Regions from separate parts of the Streptomyces achromogenes genome, predicted to be linked through region 1. Evidence: riboswitches for the same ligand, from Rfam matches in the RefSeq annotation. Region 1 holds a riboswitch; the other holds the start of a gene.

Evidence for each region. A riboswitch is a leader RNA that binds a small molecule or an ion and turns the genes downstream of it on or off. The one in region 1 is predicted to bind cyclic di-AMP.
Region 2: linked by a shared signal. The riboswitch ahead of QF032_RS18860 (M23 family metallopeptidase) and the one ahead of QF032_RS06585 (C40 family peptidase) in region 1 are both predicted to bind cyclic di-AMP.

What each region holds. Positions count from the first base shown of each region.
Region 1 is NZ_JAUSYH010000001.1:1,490,859-1,498,183, reverse strand. It holds gene QF032_RS06615 (adenosylmethionine--8-amino-7-oxononanoate transaminase) at 1-835, opposite strand, end outside; gene bioB (biotin synthase BioB) at 828-2,075, opposite strand; gene QF032_RS06605 (8-amino-7-oxononanoate synthase) at 2,224-3,351, shown strand; gene QF032_RS06600 (DUF397 domain-containing protein) at 3,399-3,647, opposite strand; gene QF032_RS06595 (helix-turn-helix domain-containing protein) at 3,657-4,511, opposite strand; gene QF032_RS06590 (ATP-binding protein) at 4,726-5,208, shown strand; gene QF032_RS06585 (C40 family peptidase) at 5,333-5,806, opposite strand; cyclic di-AMP (ydaO/yuaA leader) riboswitch at 5,810-5,980, opposite strand; gene QF032_RS06580 (hypothetical protein) at 6,359-6,664, opposite strand; gene QF032_RS06575 (ATP-dependent Clp protease proteolytic subunit) at 6,672-7,307, opposite strand.
Region 2 is NZ_JAUSYH010000001.1:4,228,873-4,236,197, forward strand. It holds gene trmB (tRNA (guanosine(46)-N7)-methyltransferase TrmB) at 1-499, shown strand, start outside; gene QF032_RS18850 (PrsW family intramembrane metalloprotease) at 555-2,099, shown strand; gene QF032_RS18855 (aldo/keto reductase) at 2,269-3,213, opposite strand; gene QF032_RS18860 (M23 family metallopeptidase) at 3,374-4,408, opposite strand; cyclic di-AMP (ydaO/yuaA leader) riboswitch at 4,418-4,584, opposite strand; tRNA gene QF032_RS18865 (tRNA-Met) at 4,900-4,973, opposite strand; gene QF032_RS18870 (dihydrofolate reductase family protein) at 5,069-6,196, opposite strand; gene QF032_RS18875 (MarR family winged helix-turn-helix transcriptional regulator) at 6,267-6,821, shown strand; gene QF032_RS18880 (GTP cyclohydrolase II) at 7,035-7,325, shown strand, end outside.

The sequences.
Region 1 (7,325 bases):
TGCCGACGCACATCACGTCCGGCGTGACCGCGGCGTGCTCCGCCGCGAACAGCGCGCCCGTACGGCCGAAACCGGTCGCGATCTCGTCGAACACCAGCAGCACGTCGTGCGCGTCGCACATCTCGCGCAGCACCCGCAGATACCCGGGGGAGTGGAACCGCATCCCGCCCGCGCCCTGCACCACCGGCTCCACGACGACCGCGGCCAGCTCGTCGGCGTGCCGCTCGACGGCCGCGCGCAGCTGATCGGCGTACGTCTCGTCGTACTCCGCCAACGGCGCGTCCACGAACACCTGCCGGGGCAGCACCCCGGTCCACAGGTCGTGCATCCCGCCGTCGGGGTCGCACACCGACATGGGCTGCCAGGTGTCGCCGTGGTAGCCGCCGCGCCACGTCAGCAGGCGCCGCTTCGCCGGACGGCCCAGCGAGCGCCAGTACTGCAGACACATCTTCACGGCGACCTCGACCGACACCGAACCCGAGTCGGCGAGGAAGACATGCTCGAGACCGTCGGGCGACATGTCGACAAGATGCTTCGCCAGCCGGACGGCGGGCTCGTGGGTGAGCCCGCCGAACATGACGTGGCTCATCCGTCCCAACTGCTCGCGCACGGCGTCGTTGAGCACCGGGTGGTTGTAGCCGTGGATCGCCGACCACCAGGACGACATGCCGTCGACCAGCTCGCCCGAGCCGTCCGCCATCCGCAGCCGGACCCCGCTCGCCGACTCCACGACGAGCGGTTCGGCCCGGCCGGGCATCGGACCGTAGGGATGCCACACATGCCGCCGGTCGAGCTCCAGCAGCTCCGGCACGGCGAGCGGGGACGGCTCAGGCATTGGGCGCGAGATCGGTGCCGGCGCCGCGGCGGCGCACGGCGACCAGGTCGGTGCGGGCCTCGCCGGCGGACGCGGCGGCGGGGGCAGCCGAGGCGGCCGTCGCCGCGGGGACGGAGCCGCAGACGCCGCCGCCCTCGTGCGAGCCGCACCCGGAGCCCTCGTGCGCACCGCACCCCGATGCCTCCCGGGAGCCGCAGCCGCCGCCCTCGTGGGACCCGCAGCCGCCGCCCGCCGCTGCCCGGTGCTCGGGCAGCGTGACCTGCTCCGCGCCCTCCACCTCGAACCCGGCGTCCGCGATCATCTCCAGGTCGGCCTTGCCCGCCTGGCCCTCGGTCGTGAGGTAGTCACCGAGGAAGATCGAGTTGGCCAGGTGCAGCGCGAGCGGCTGCATCGTGCGCAGATGGACCTCGCGCCCGCCCGCGATGCGGACCTCGACGTCGGGGCAGACGAACCGCACCATCGCCAGGATCCGCAGACAGCGCTGCGGGGTGAGGTTCCACTCCTTGGCCAGCGGCGTGCCCTCGACCGGGATGAGGAAGTTGACCGGCACCGAGTCCGGGTCCAGCTCGCGCAGCGAGTAGACGACGTCCACCAGGTCCTCGTCCGTCTCGCCCATGCCGGCGATCAGTCCGGAGCAGGCCGACAGGCCCGCCGCGTGCGCCTTGGTGACGGTGTCCACCCGGTCGGCGTAGGTGTGTGTGGTCGTGATCTCCCCGTACGTCGACTCCGACGTGTTGAGGTTGTGGTTGTAGGCGTCGGCGCCCGCCTCGCGCAGCCGCTCGGCCTGGCCGTCGGAGAGCAGGCCCAGACAGGCGCACACCTCGACGCCCTCGTTCTGTTCCTTGATCGCCTTGATGGTGTCGGAGACCCGGTCGACGTCCCGGTCCGTCGGCCCGCGCCCGGACGCCACCAGGCAGACCCGCTTCGCGCCGCCCGCGAGACCCGCCGCGGCGGCCTGCGAGGCCTCGTCGGGCTTGAGCCAGGTGTACTTCAGGATGCCGGCCGTCGAGCCCAGCCGCTGGGAGCAGTAGGAGCAGTCCTCGGGGCACAGGCCCGACTTGAGGTTGACGAGGTAGTTGAGCTTCACCCGTCGGCCGAACCAGTGCCGGCGCACCTTCCCGGCCGCGGCCACCACGTCCATCACGTCGTCGTCGGAAGTGGCGAGGACGGCCAGAGCCTCCTCGCGGGTCGGCAGCTCGCGCCGAAGCCCCTTGTCCACCAGCGTGTTCAGCAGGTCCATGAGAGCCGATCCTGTCCTACGCACCCGCTCCGGGCCAAGGTAGGGATCACACAACACACCCGGTTCGACGTGTGGGTATTGCCACACCGTGGGCGGGCGGCCCTGCCGCTAGTGTCTGTCCGCTACCTACAAAAGCCCCGGAGGACCCATGGCGTTCGGCTGGATCGACGAGCAGGCGGAGCTGCGCCGCCGGGCCGGACTCGTGCGGACGCTGCGGCCGCGTCCGGCCGACTCGCCGCTGCTCGACCTCGCCAGCAACGACTACCTGGGTCTGGCCCGTCATCCCGAGGTCGTCGAGGGCGCCGCGGCCGCCGCCCGCACCTGGGGAGGCGGCGCCACCGGCTCGCGCCTCGTCACCGGCACCACCGAGCTGCACGGCGACCTGGAGCGGGAGCTGGCGGACTTCTGCGGCTTCGAGGCCGCCCTGGTCTTCTCCTCCGGCTACGCGGCCAATCTCGCCGCCGTCACGGCGCTGGCCCCGCACGGCTCGCTGATCGTCTCCGACGCGGGCAACCACGCCTCGCTCATCGACGGCTGCCGGCTGGCCCGCGGCGCCGTCCAGGTCGTCGGCCACAACGACCCGGAGGCCGTGCGCAAGGCGCTCGACGCCCACGACGGCCCGGCCGTGGCCGTCTCCGACGCGGTCTTCTCGGTCGACGGCGACGCGGCCCCGCTGGCCGGCCTCGCCGCCGCCTGCCGGGAGCACGGCGCCGGCCTCGTCGTCGACGACGCCCACGGACTGGGCGTGCTCGGGGACGGCGGCCGGGGGACCGCGCAGGCTACCGGCCTCGCGGGCGCCCCCGACGTCGTCGTGACGCTCACGCTGTCCAAGTCGCTCGGCAGCCAGGGGGGCGCCGTGCTGGGCCCCGCGCGGGTGATCGAGCATCTGGTGAACGCGGCCCGCACGTTCATCTTCGACACGGGCCTCGCCCCGGCGGCTGCGGGCGCCGCGCTGGCGGCCCTGCGGCTGCTGCGCCGGGAACCGGAGCGCGCGGCACGTGCGCGTACGGTGGCGGGCGAACTGCACACGCGGCTGACGGCCGCGGGATTGGAAGCGGTGCGTCCCGACGCCGCGGTCGTCTCGGTGCGGGCGCCGTCCCCGGAGGAGGCGCTGCGGTGGGCGGCGGACTGCCGGACGGCAGGCCTGGCCGTGGGCTGCTTCCGGCCTCCTTCCGTGCCCGACGGCATCTCACGCCTGAGGCTCACCGCCCGTGCGGACCTCTCCGGGGCCGAGCTGGAACGCGCTGTGCGGGTGATCGGCGAGACACGGCCATGAGTCGGCGGGACAGGACCGTGGGTCGCCGGTGACGGGTGGGGGCGCCGTCAGGTGCGGCGTGGTCGGCCAAGCGAGTCGGTGAAACCCGTCCAGCTCTCGGGGGAGAAGAGCAGGGCGGGACCGGCCGGGTCCTTGGAGTCGCGTACGGCGAGCAGACCGGCCCAGGGGCCGCGGTCCGGCCGGGCGGTCTCGACGCAGTTGTTGGCTCCCGTGCTGTAGCTGCTGCGCAGCCACCGCACCTGCGGGAGACGGTCGGGATCGGTACGGGAAGGTACGTTCCGCGGTACTGCGGACATGGTGCCTCCTTACGCGCCGCCGGCGATCGCGGCGATGTAATCCGATGATTCCCCGGGCGAAAGTGCGTGCGCCCGAAGGGCGTTGAAGGCCTGGGCATAGGCCTGGAGGTCTTCTTTCCGTTCGAGATAGAGGGTACTCGTCAAGTGGTCGAGAACAACCACATCCAGATCAGAAGTGCGCGAAAATGAAAAGATAACGAACGGGCCGGTTACCCCGATATGCGCACCCGCGGTGAACGGCAGCACCTGAAGGCTCACTTGCGGCAAACGGGAGGCCTCCGCCAGCCGTCGCAGCTGGCGCGCCATCGCCTCGGGGCCGCCCACCTCGCGGCGCAGCACCGACTCGTCGAGCACCGCGTTCAGCTCCAGCGGCGGCTGCGCACGCAGTACGTCCTGGCGGGCCAGCCGCACCTCCACCAGGGTGTCCAGCTGCTCCTCGTCGAGGCCCTCGACGGCGGCGCCGGTCACCGCGCGCGCGTACTCGGGCGTCTGCAGCAGGCCCGGCACCACGGTCGTCTCCAGGGTGCGCATCGCGCTGGCCTGGGACTCCAGGCTGATGAAGTCCCGGTAGGCCGGCGGCAGCACCCCACGGTAGGCGTGCCACCAGTGGTCCCGGCCGCCGCCGTCGCCCGCCAATGCCAGCATCAGCTCCCGCAGTTGCTGATCGGCCACACCGTAGGCGTCGAGGAGTAACCGCACATCGGCCGGTTTCGATCCACTGACGCCGGTCTCGATGCGGCTCACCTTGGACTGGTGCCACCCCACGAGCCGGGCCGCCTCACCACTGGTGAGACCCGCCCGGGCGCGTAAAGTGCGCAGTTCGGCGCCCAGCTTGCGGCGGCGCACCGCCGGTCCGTGCTGCATGGGCTCCTCCTTACTCCTGACAGGCCGACCAAATACGCTCTGTCGTCGCAGAGTTCACCGCATCGGGCGACAGATATATGCACATCTTGGTGGATCGCCACCCGTGACCGGCGTGGTGATGGCAGTCTGGCGAAGAAGCACCAGTCCGGGACCGTACTCGAACCAATCCACACCGTGTCGGGCTCCGGTCCCGTGGGAAAGGGACGACGTCGCCATGGCAGATCACCTGGAAGCAACCCTCACTCTGCCGAGCGATCCCGCCTCGGTCTCCACGGCCCGGGCCTTCGTGGCCGGCACCCTCGGCGAGTGGGGCCTGCCCGCGGACGCCGAGGCGGCAGACGCCGTCCGTCTGATCGTCTCGGAACTCGCCACCAACGCCGTACAGCACACCTTCGGCCAGTCGCCCACCTTCACGGTGGACCTGGCCCTCGACCGCGACGAACGGCTGAGCATCGGGGTCACCGACAGTCATCCGCGCTTCCCGCAACGACTGCCGGCCGCCGTCCAGCAGGACAACGGCCGAGGCATGGTGATCATTCGCTGGCTGACCGCGGAAGCCGGCGGCAGACTCAGAGTGCGGCCCACGAGGGAGGGCGGCAAGACGGTCGTCGTCGAGCTCCCGTGGACCGTCCCGGCGGCGGAGCCGGCAGCCGGGGTCCTGGCGGTCCCGGCGGAGGGTGAGCTCCCGGGACGGTGAAGGCGTGTCAGGACGCCCTGCACGGCCCCGGGAGGTCAGTGGGCCCGACAGCTCGGCGGACCCGGCAGATCGGCGCCCAGGTACCGGCCCGGCGGACCGGGCGGATCAGTACCTGGGCCGGCCCCTAGCGGACCCGGCCGTACCAGACGCTCTTGGTCCAGATCTTCTGCAGCTTCACCACGTCCCCGGTCTTCGGCGAGTGCCAGATCTTGCCCTTGCCCGCGTAGATCCCGACGTGGTACACGTTCGACCCCGAGTGGAAGAACACCAGGTCGCCCGCCCTGCGGCTGGACGCCGAAATGTGCTTCGTCTTGTTGTACTGCTGGGCCGCCGTCCGCGGCAGGCTCTTGCCCGCCTTCTTGAACGAGTACAGCGTGAGTCCCGAGCAGTCGAACCTCTTCGGCCCGGTGGCCCCGTACTTGTACGGTGCACCCTTCTTGGAGGCCGCGATCTGCAGCGCCTTCGTCGCCGGTGTGGCGGCCGCGGCGTCCGGAGCGAGCCCCGGGACCACGACCGTGCCGCCGACGGCGGCGATGGCGAACGCCGAGGCCGTACCGGCCCGGGCCATGAGCGACGGGACACGATTGAGCGCAGTCATGCGCAACCCTTCGTCAGCCGCCTGTGAAGGATGACCTGTCGGATTCGGGCTGGCGAAGTTGCCCGGCCGCGTCAGCGGCTTCACCCCAAGGGCTGCTCGGCCCGGTCATGGCGTGACCGTTCCGGCGACCCGTCGTGCCTGGGTCCTCCACTCCTGCCGATGCACTCCTGTCGACCGGTCATCCGGGAGGCGGCAGGACTCGGCGTCCACCCGGACCGCCCCGCCGCTTGTGGCGGGGGCTTGTCGTCAGACAGGGATCTTGGCTCACGGATGTCCGAAAATCCCAACGGAACCGGGGATTTGTGGGGTTACTCACCACTCAGCCGTTCGGGTGAACACTCTGACGGGTGATCAGCTGGCGAGTCCCCTCAGGGCCTCCCACCAGCGACGACGCCTCCTGTTCCACCCGCGGAGCGCCCTTCTGCGCAACTTCTGGGCGTCCGGGAGAACAGGAGGGGTTCTGCCGAACGGGGGTACGCCTTCTGGGTCGTTTCGACTCCGGCCCGGACGTCACGTCGGGGCCGGGGCCGTGCGGACCGGTGCCGCCCCGGGTCAACTCTCGGCGAGCGGCGGCAGCGTGACGCGCGCCGTGCGGCGCTCCCCGTCCAGGACGCGCAGCGCCCGGGCGAGCGTCTGCGCGTGCAGCTCGCTCTCGCCCCGCTGGTGCATCAGCGTCAGCGCGTCGCGCAGCGCGGCGGCCTTGCTCACCAGCGCCTGGGCGGCGCGCAGCCCGCGATAGGTGTCCCCGTGGTGGGCGGGGTTGATGCGGCCGAGCATGTCGACCACGTCGAGGTATCCGTCGATCAGCTCGGCCTCCGCGCGGGTCAGCGCGGGCAGCGGCGGCAGCTCGGGCACCATCGCCGGCTCACCTCCCGCCCTGCGCCCCGGCGGACGCCTTGCGGCTCGGGATGATCCCGTCCACCAGGCCGTACGCCACCGCTTCCGGGGCGGTGAGGAACGTGCCCCGCTCGATGTCCGCGGTCACCTGCTCCGGCGTCCGCCCGGTGTGCCGCACGAGCATCCCCTCCAGGGCCGCGCGGGTGCGGGCCAGCTCCTCGGCCTGGAGGGCCAGGTCACTGGCCTGGCCCTCGACGGGTTCGGGCAGCGACGGCTGGCGGACCGTCATCCGCGCTCCCGGCAGGGCGAACCGCTTGCCCGGCGTGCCCGCGGCCAGCAGGACCGCGGCCGACGGGCCCGCCTGCCCCAGACACGTCGTCGACACGTCGCAGGTGACGAAGCGGATCGTGTCGTACAGGGCCGTCATCGCGCTGAACGAGCCGCCGGGGGAGTTGATGTACAGCGCGATGTCCCGGTCCGGCTCCTTGTGCTCGAGGTACATGAACTGGGCCGTCACGTCGTTCGCCGAGACCTCGTCGACCGGGGTGCCCAGGAAGATGATCCGCTCCTCCAGCAGCTTCGCGTACGGATCCATCGTGCGGTGTCCCGAACTCGTCCGTTCGGTGAACTCGGGCAGGACATGGCGGGCGGACGGTCGCTGCATGGGTGCCCCCTCCTTCTG
Region 2 (7,325 bases), 2.7 Mb from region 1:
CGCGGCCGACCCCGGCACCGACATCCTCGCGGTGGACGTGCACACGCCCGGTCAGGGCAACCTGCTCAGCCTCGCCGACCGCAACGCGCTGACCAACGTCCGGGTCGCCAACGGCGACGCGATCATCCTGCTGCGCGAGATGCTGCCGGCGGACTCGCTCGACGGGCTGCGCGTCTACTTCCCCGACCCCTGGCCCAAGAAGCGCCACCACAAGCGGCGGCTGATCCAGCCGGAGTTCCTCGACCTGGCCGCGACACGGCTGAAGCCGGGCGCGCTCGTGCACTGCGCGACCGACTGGGAGCCGTACGCGGAGCAGATGCTCGAGGTGCTGACCGCGCACCCCGAATTCGAGAACACCCGGGCCGACGGCGGCTTCGCGCCCCGGCCCGGCTTCCGGCCGCTGACCCGTTTCGAGGGCCAGGGGCTGGACAAGGGTCACGTGGTGAACGATCTGCTGTTCCGGCGCGTACAGCATCGCGTCCAGCCCGGGGATCACTGACCGAACAATTCCCTCCACCACAGTCCTCTCCCTCGTTAGGGTCGATGCCGTGGCCATCAGTTCCCCGTTCCCGCCCAGTCCGCCCCAGCCGCCGCACCCCGGCGGCGGGCCCGAGGGCGGTGTGCTCCGGCACGCTCACTGGTGGCAGCACAGGTGGGTCCGGTACGGCGCACTGATCACCCTGCTCGCCCTGTCCGGGCTGGTCATCCTCGCCCTGGTCCGCGAACAGACCGGCACCGAGGGTCTCCTCGTGGGGCTGGGGCTCGCCGTGCTGCCCGTGCCGCTGCTCGTCGCCGCCTTCGGGTGGCTCGACCGGGTCGAACCCGGCCCGTGGCGCAACCTGCTCTTCGCCTTCGCCTGGGGCGCGTGCGCGGCGGCGCTCATAGCCATCATCGCCAACAGTTTCGCGACCAGATGGATAGCCACCGCGACCGCGGACCCGTCCGGCGCGGACACCCTGGGCGCGACCGTCATAGCGCCGGTCGTCGAGGAGTCCGCCAAGGCCGCGGCCGTCCTGCTCGTCTTCCTCTTCCGCAGGCGGGACTTCACCGGGATCGTCGACGGCGTGGTCATAGCCGGCATCACCGCCACCGGCTTCGCCTTCACCGAGAACATCCTCTACCTCGGCACCGCCTTCGGCACCGACCAGCTCACGGGCGACAGCGGCATCGCCTCCGTCACCGCCGCGACCTTCTTCGTGCGCGTCGTCATGTCGCCGTTCGCGCACCCCCTGTTCACCGTCCTGACCGGCATCGGCTTCGGCGTCGCCGCGCTCTCCGGGGAGCGTCAGCACACGCGGCGCGTGCTGCTTCCGCTGTCCGGGTTGCTCCTCGCGATGGGCATGCACGCCCTGTGGAACGGCTCCTCGTCGTTCGGCGAGCTCGGGTTCCTCGCGGTGTACGCGGCGATCATGGTGCCCGCGTTCGGGCTGCTGACCTGGCTGGTGGTGTGGACGCGCCAGCGCGAGTTGCGCACGGTGCGCGAGGAACTGCCCGCCTACGCGGCCGCCGGCTGGATCACCCCGGCCGAGCCGTTCGCGCTCGGCTCGATGCGGGCCCGGCGGCTGGCCCGGGTGCACGCCGGGCGTCACCTCGGCAGGCCCGCGGCCCGTGTGGTGGCGCAGTACGAGGCGTACGCGACATCCCTCGCCTTCCTGCGCCACCGCGGCCGGCAGGGGCGGGCCGGCGCCGATTTCCTGGTCCGCGAAGGCGAGTTGCTGAACGAGCTGTGGCGGCGGAAGGACGTCGCCCGCCCCGCCCTGGACCACGCGGCCCGCATGACGGCCCCTCCGGTCCGGATGCCCCCGCCCCCCTGGCCGGCGTACGGGGCGTACGGGTACGGCCAGGGCCAGACGTACGGCCCCCAGGGTCAGGCGTACGGCCCGGGCCAGGGATACGGGCAGGGGCCGGCGTACGGCTTGAGCCCGGCCTACGGCCCGAGCCCGACATACGGCGGCCGGCCGCACGCCCCCGGACACGGCCACAGGAACGGCCACACGCCCGGGTACGGGTACGGGTACGCGTACGCGTACGAGCCCGGCCACCTGCCCGGATACGGATATCCGCCCGGCCCCCACCCCTCGGCCGACCCCCACCAGTAACCGGGCGGCGCACCACGCGGGCCGCAAGGCCGCATGCGTCGAGCCGGTCAGGCCGACGGCCCGGACGCATCGAGACGGTCAGGGCGAAAGCCCGGACGCGTCGCCAGGTCAGGCCGCCGGCCCGGCCACGTCGGTAGGTCACGCCGCCGGCCCGGCCACGTCGGTCAGGTCACGCCGACGCCTGGGTCAGGCGGGTGACCTCCGCCTCCGTCAGTTCCAGGTCGGCCACCGCCAGCAGGGCCGGGAGCTGCTCGACCGTGCGGGCGGAGGCGATCGGAGCGGCCACCGTCGGCTGCGCGGCGAGCCACGCGAGGGCGACCGTGGCGACCTGGGCGTCGTGGGCGCGGGCGATCTCGTCCAGCGCGGCGAGGACGCTGCGGCCCCGCGCCGTGTCGAGGTGCTTGGCGGCGCCGCCGGCGCGGGCGCTCTCGACCGTCGTGCCGGGCCGGTACTTGCCGGTGAGGAAGCCGGAGGCCAGCGCGAAGTACGGGACGGCGGCGAGGCCGAAGCGGGCGGCGAGGTCCTGGAGGCCGCCCTCGTAGGTGTCGCGGGACACCAGGTTGTAGTGCGGCTGGAGGGCGACGTACCGGGCGAGGCCTTCACGGTCGGAGAACTCCAGGGACTCCTGGAGGCGTTCGGGCGAGATGTTGGAGGCGGCGATGTGCCGCACCTTGCCCGCCTGCACCAGCTCGTCGAGCGCGCCGACGATCTCCTCGACGGGCACCTCGGTCTTGTCGAAGTGCGTGTAGTAGAGGTCGATGTGGTCGGTGCCGAGGCGGCGCAGGGAGGCGTCGGCGGCGGCCTTGATGTTGTCGGCGGACAGACCGGGGAAGTCGGGGTGCTGGCTGACCTTGGTGGCGATCACGACGTCGTCGCGGTTGCCGCGGGCCTTCAGCCACCTGCCGATGACGGTCTCGGACTCGCCGCCGCTGTTGCCCTCGACCCACGCGGAGTAGGAGTCGGCGGTGTCGACGAAGTTGCCGCCGGCGGCGGTGTAGGCGTCGAGGACCGCGAAGGAGGCGGCCTCGTCCGCGGTCCAGCCGAAGACGTTGCCGCCGAGGGCGAGCGGGAAGACCTCGAGGTCGGAGGAGCCGAGGGTGCGCAGAGAAGTCATGCTTCGACCAACGGGCGCGGCGGGCACGCCATTCCGCGCGGACACGAAGAACGTGTGAACAAGCGGCAGCCCTGACGTCGGGGGTGGCCGTCAGGGCTGCCGTTGCTCGATGGTCCTCAGAGCTCCTCGAGGGACGGCTCAGGCCTCCTCGAGGGACGGCTCAGGGGTTGAGGCCCTTGCTGCGCAGCCAGGCCGCCGGGTCGATGCCGTCGGCGCTGCCGTTCGCGTGGACCTCGAGGTGGAGGTGCGCCCCTGTGACGTTGCCGGTGGCGCCCACGCGGCCGATCACGTCACCGGTGGCGACCTTCTGGCCGACGCTGACGCTGATCGACGACTGGTGGCAGAACCAGATTTCGGTGCCGTCGTCCAGGGTGAGGATGGTGCGGTAGCCGTAGGCGCCGGCCCAGCCCGCCTCGGTGATGGTGCCGGTGTGGACGGCCTTGATGAGCGTGCCGGTGGGCGCGGCGAAGTCGAGTCCGGTGTGGTAGCCGGAGGACCACAGGGAGCCGGCCTGGCCGAACGTCGAGGTGATGGTGTACGAGGAGGTCGGCAGCGTGTACTGCTTGGCCAGCTCGGCCAGGCGCGCGGCCTCGACCTTGGCGGCGGCTTCCTCGGCGGCCTTCTTCTTCGCGGCGGCGGCCTTGGCCTCCGCCTCCTTCTCCGCCTTGACGACGGCGTCGGCCTTCGCCTTGGCAGCCGCGGCGGCGGCCTTGACCTCGACCTGGGTCTTCTGCGACTCGGCCTGGGCCATGATCCGGCTGCGCAGGGCCTCGCCGGCGTCGGCGACGCTCTGGTCTGCGTCGGTGTCGGTGTCGACGGCGGCCTCGGAGCCGAAGCTCGCCAGGGCGGGCGCGGCTTCCGGGGCGGGCTCGTCCTCGGAGATCAGCGAGCCCACGCCCGGCAGGTCCGGCATGGAGATGGAGACCGGGGCCTTGCCGGTGTTGGCGCTGGCCATCCCGCCCGCGCTGACGGCGGCGATGACGCCGACGCCGAGAACGGTGGAGCTGCGGGCGAATCCGCCGCCGCGCTGCTTGGCGACGCGGTGCTTGCCGCGTACCGGGCGAATGGACTCCGCGGTGGGATTCCACTCCTCCCAGGGGCCCTCGTCGGTGCGGTAACCGCCGTAGCCGAAGGTCTCGGTGGAGGGCTGGGCCGGCGCGTACGGGGCCTCGGGGGCAGGCGGGTTGGACGCCACGCGGGCGCACTCCTTTCCTTCCGTCGCCTACCGGGTTAGCTGACGGGTTCGGAGTCGGAAGGTCTCCTACGCGCGTATACCGGCCGTGGACTCTGCGAGTTCACGGAGGCTTCCGCGTGATTCACCCCAAGGTGGTGGTTCCCCGGTTCCCTTGCGGGATTCGGCGCGTGCGCACGGAGCCGGCTCTTGTGCCGGCTGGGACGGCCGCGCTGTGTTATCGAACGTTAATAGACCCGGGGGTGCGTTTCCAAGCCGTTCTGCTTGATCAACAACATTTCTGGCCTGGACTTTCTGGCCAGCAGCGGTGAAAAACGGGCGAGTTGACCCTCGTTCAGGGTGCCTCACCCGTCACACGCGTAGACACGGCGGCCCAGACCCGGCGCACAGGGCGTCCACACGGTCACGAAGCGTCACGAAGGGGTGGGGCGCGCCACCGGGGGCGAACGCACCGAGGGCCGGAACCCTTTCGGATTCCGGCCCTCGGCCTTCAGTAGCGGGGACAGGATTTGAACCTGCGACCTCTGGGTTATGAGCCCAGCGAGCTACCGAGCTGCTCCACCCCGCGTCGTTGTGACTCCAGTGTACGTCATCCGGGGGACGCCCAGCACCAGGCTTTGTCGCGCCCCCGCCACGACCCCGGCCCGGGCCCCGGCCGCGGCCTCACACCAGGTGCCGGTTTGGGGCCTTCGCCCGCTCCTCGTACTCCGGCAGCACGAGGACGTCGACGCCCGCGGCGGCCAGCAGGCCGGTCCCGTCCGCCGCCGTCACGAAGGTGTCCGGCTCGCGCCACGCCGTGACGACCCGGCGCACGCCGGCGTCCAGGATGAGCCGGGCGCACGGCGCGGGACGGGAGGAGCGGCGGGCGCAGGGCTCGAGGCTGCTGTAGACGGTGGCGGCGGCCAGCCGGGGGTCGGCGGGGTCGAGCTTGGCGAGCGCCGCCTCCTCGGCGTGCACGACCGGGTCGCCGGCCTCGCGGGAGTGCCCGCGGGCCAGTTCCGTCCCGTCGGCGGCCACGACGACCGCGCCGACGCTGAACGCCGTGTCCGAGGGCGGGCACTGGGCGGCCAGCTCGCAGGCGAGGGCCAGCCAGTGCCGGTCGGCCGCGGCGGCGAGCGGTCCGGCGCCGGGGGCGGTGGGCTCGTAGCGGTGCAGGACGACGTCCTCGATGCGCCGCGTCTCCACCAGCCGCAGCCGTCCGCCCTGGTAGGCGCCCGGCCCGAAGAGGCGGGGCGCGTCGGGGTCGCCCACGAACAGCGGGGCGAGGACGAGCTGGAGTTCGTCGGCGAGCCCCTGCTGGAGCAGCTGGGTGTGGACGGTTCCGCCGCCCTCGACCATCAGGCGCCGGACGCCGAGCTCGTCGTGGAGGTGCGTGAGGAGGCGGCGCCAGTCCAGCTCGGGGCCGAGCGGGACGACGTCCGCGGCGATGCCGAGCGCGCGGGCCCGTTCGGCGCCCTTCTCGGTCGTGTAGACGGCCTTCTCGCCGCCCGTGTGCCAGAAGTTCGCCGCCGGGTCGAGGTCGCCGGAGCCGCTGACGGTGACCTTGAGCGGGTAGGCCGGCCGGCCGGCGGCGACCCGGGCGGCGCGGCGCTCGGGGGAGTTCACCAGGAGGCGGGGGTTGTCGGCGCGGATGGTGCCGGCGCCGATGAGGATGGCGTCCACGGAGGCCCGTACCGCGTCGACGCGGTCGAAGTCGGCGGGGCTGGAGAGCAGCAGGCGTTCGGGCGTGGTGTCGTCCAGGAAGCCGTCGAGGGAGACGGCGGCGGACAGCAGGACGTACGGGTACGGCATCGACGTGCTCCCGGGCTGGTCTTCCGACGGCGATCTTGGTTCAAGTTTGAAACAAAACTACACTGGGGTCATGACGACCCGCTGGCTCACCCCCGAGGAGCAGCGCGCCTGGCGCGCGTACATGGCCGGCTACCTCCTCCTCGAGGACGCCATCGACCGGCACCTCCAGCAGGAGGCCGGCATGCCCCACCTGTACTACTCCATCCTCGCCAACCTGTCCGAGAGTCCGGAGCGGCGGCTGCGGATGACCGATCTCGCCGAGCGCCTGAAGATCACGCGCAGCCGGCTGACCTACGCGGTGACCCGCCTCGAGAAGGACGGCCTGACGCGGCGCGAGGAGTGCCGCTGGGACAAGCGCGGCAGCGTCGCCGTCCTGACGGACGAGGGCCTGGCGGTGCTGGAGGACGTAGCGCCCGGCCATGTCGAAACGGTCCGCGCCACCCTCTTCGACCGGCTCACGCCCGAGCAGGTGGGGCAGTTGGAGGAGATCTTCACCCAGGTCGCGGCAGGCTTCCAGAGCGAGGGCGGCGGCGAGGCCTCCACCTCCCCCGAGGACCTGCCGTGGCGCAGGCGCTCGTCGCCCTGCTCCGGTTCCGGCTCCGGGACCGACTCCAGGACGGAGTGAGCCGCCGACCCGGATGAGGGGGGTGAGGCGGTGAGGGCGTGTCGGGTGAGGCGGGCCACAAAGCAGTTGCTTCAACTTTAAAGCATGGGTAGGGTCTCGTTTCGCTGGAACTGCTTCAAATCTGAAGCAGACAGCGTAGACAGCGGTCAGGCAGCACCCGGCTCACGCCCCGGCGACGCCCGGCCCACCGCCCTCCGGACCCGGGAGACCCGCATGCCCGACACCCCCGCCGCCACCCAGCGCGCCCGCGTCCGGGTACCGCTCCGCTTCCACGACGGCTACTGCGTCGACGCCGAACTGGTCACCTTCCACGGCCTCGTCGACGGCCAGGAGCACGTCGCCGTCGTCCTCGGCGAGCCCGCCCCGGGCTCGGTCCCGCTGGTCCGGCTGCACTCCGAGTGCCTGACCGGCGACGCCTTCGGCTCCGCCCGCTGCGACTGCGGCCCCCAGCTGCGCGAGGCCGTCGAACGGATAGCGGCGACGGGCGGTGTCCTGCTCTACCTC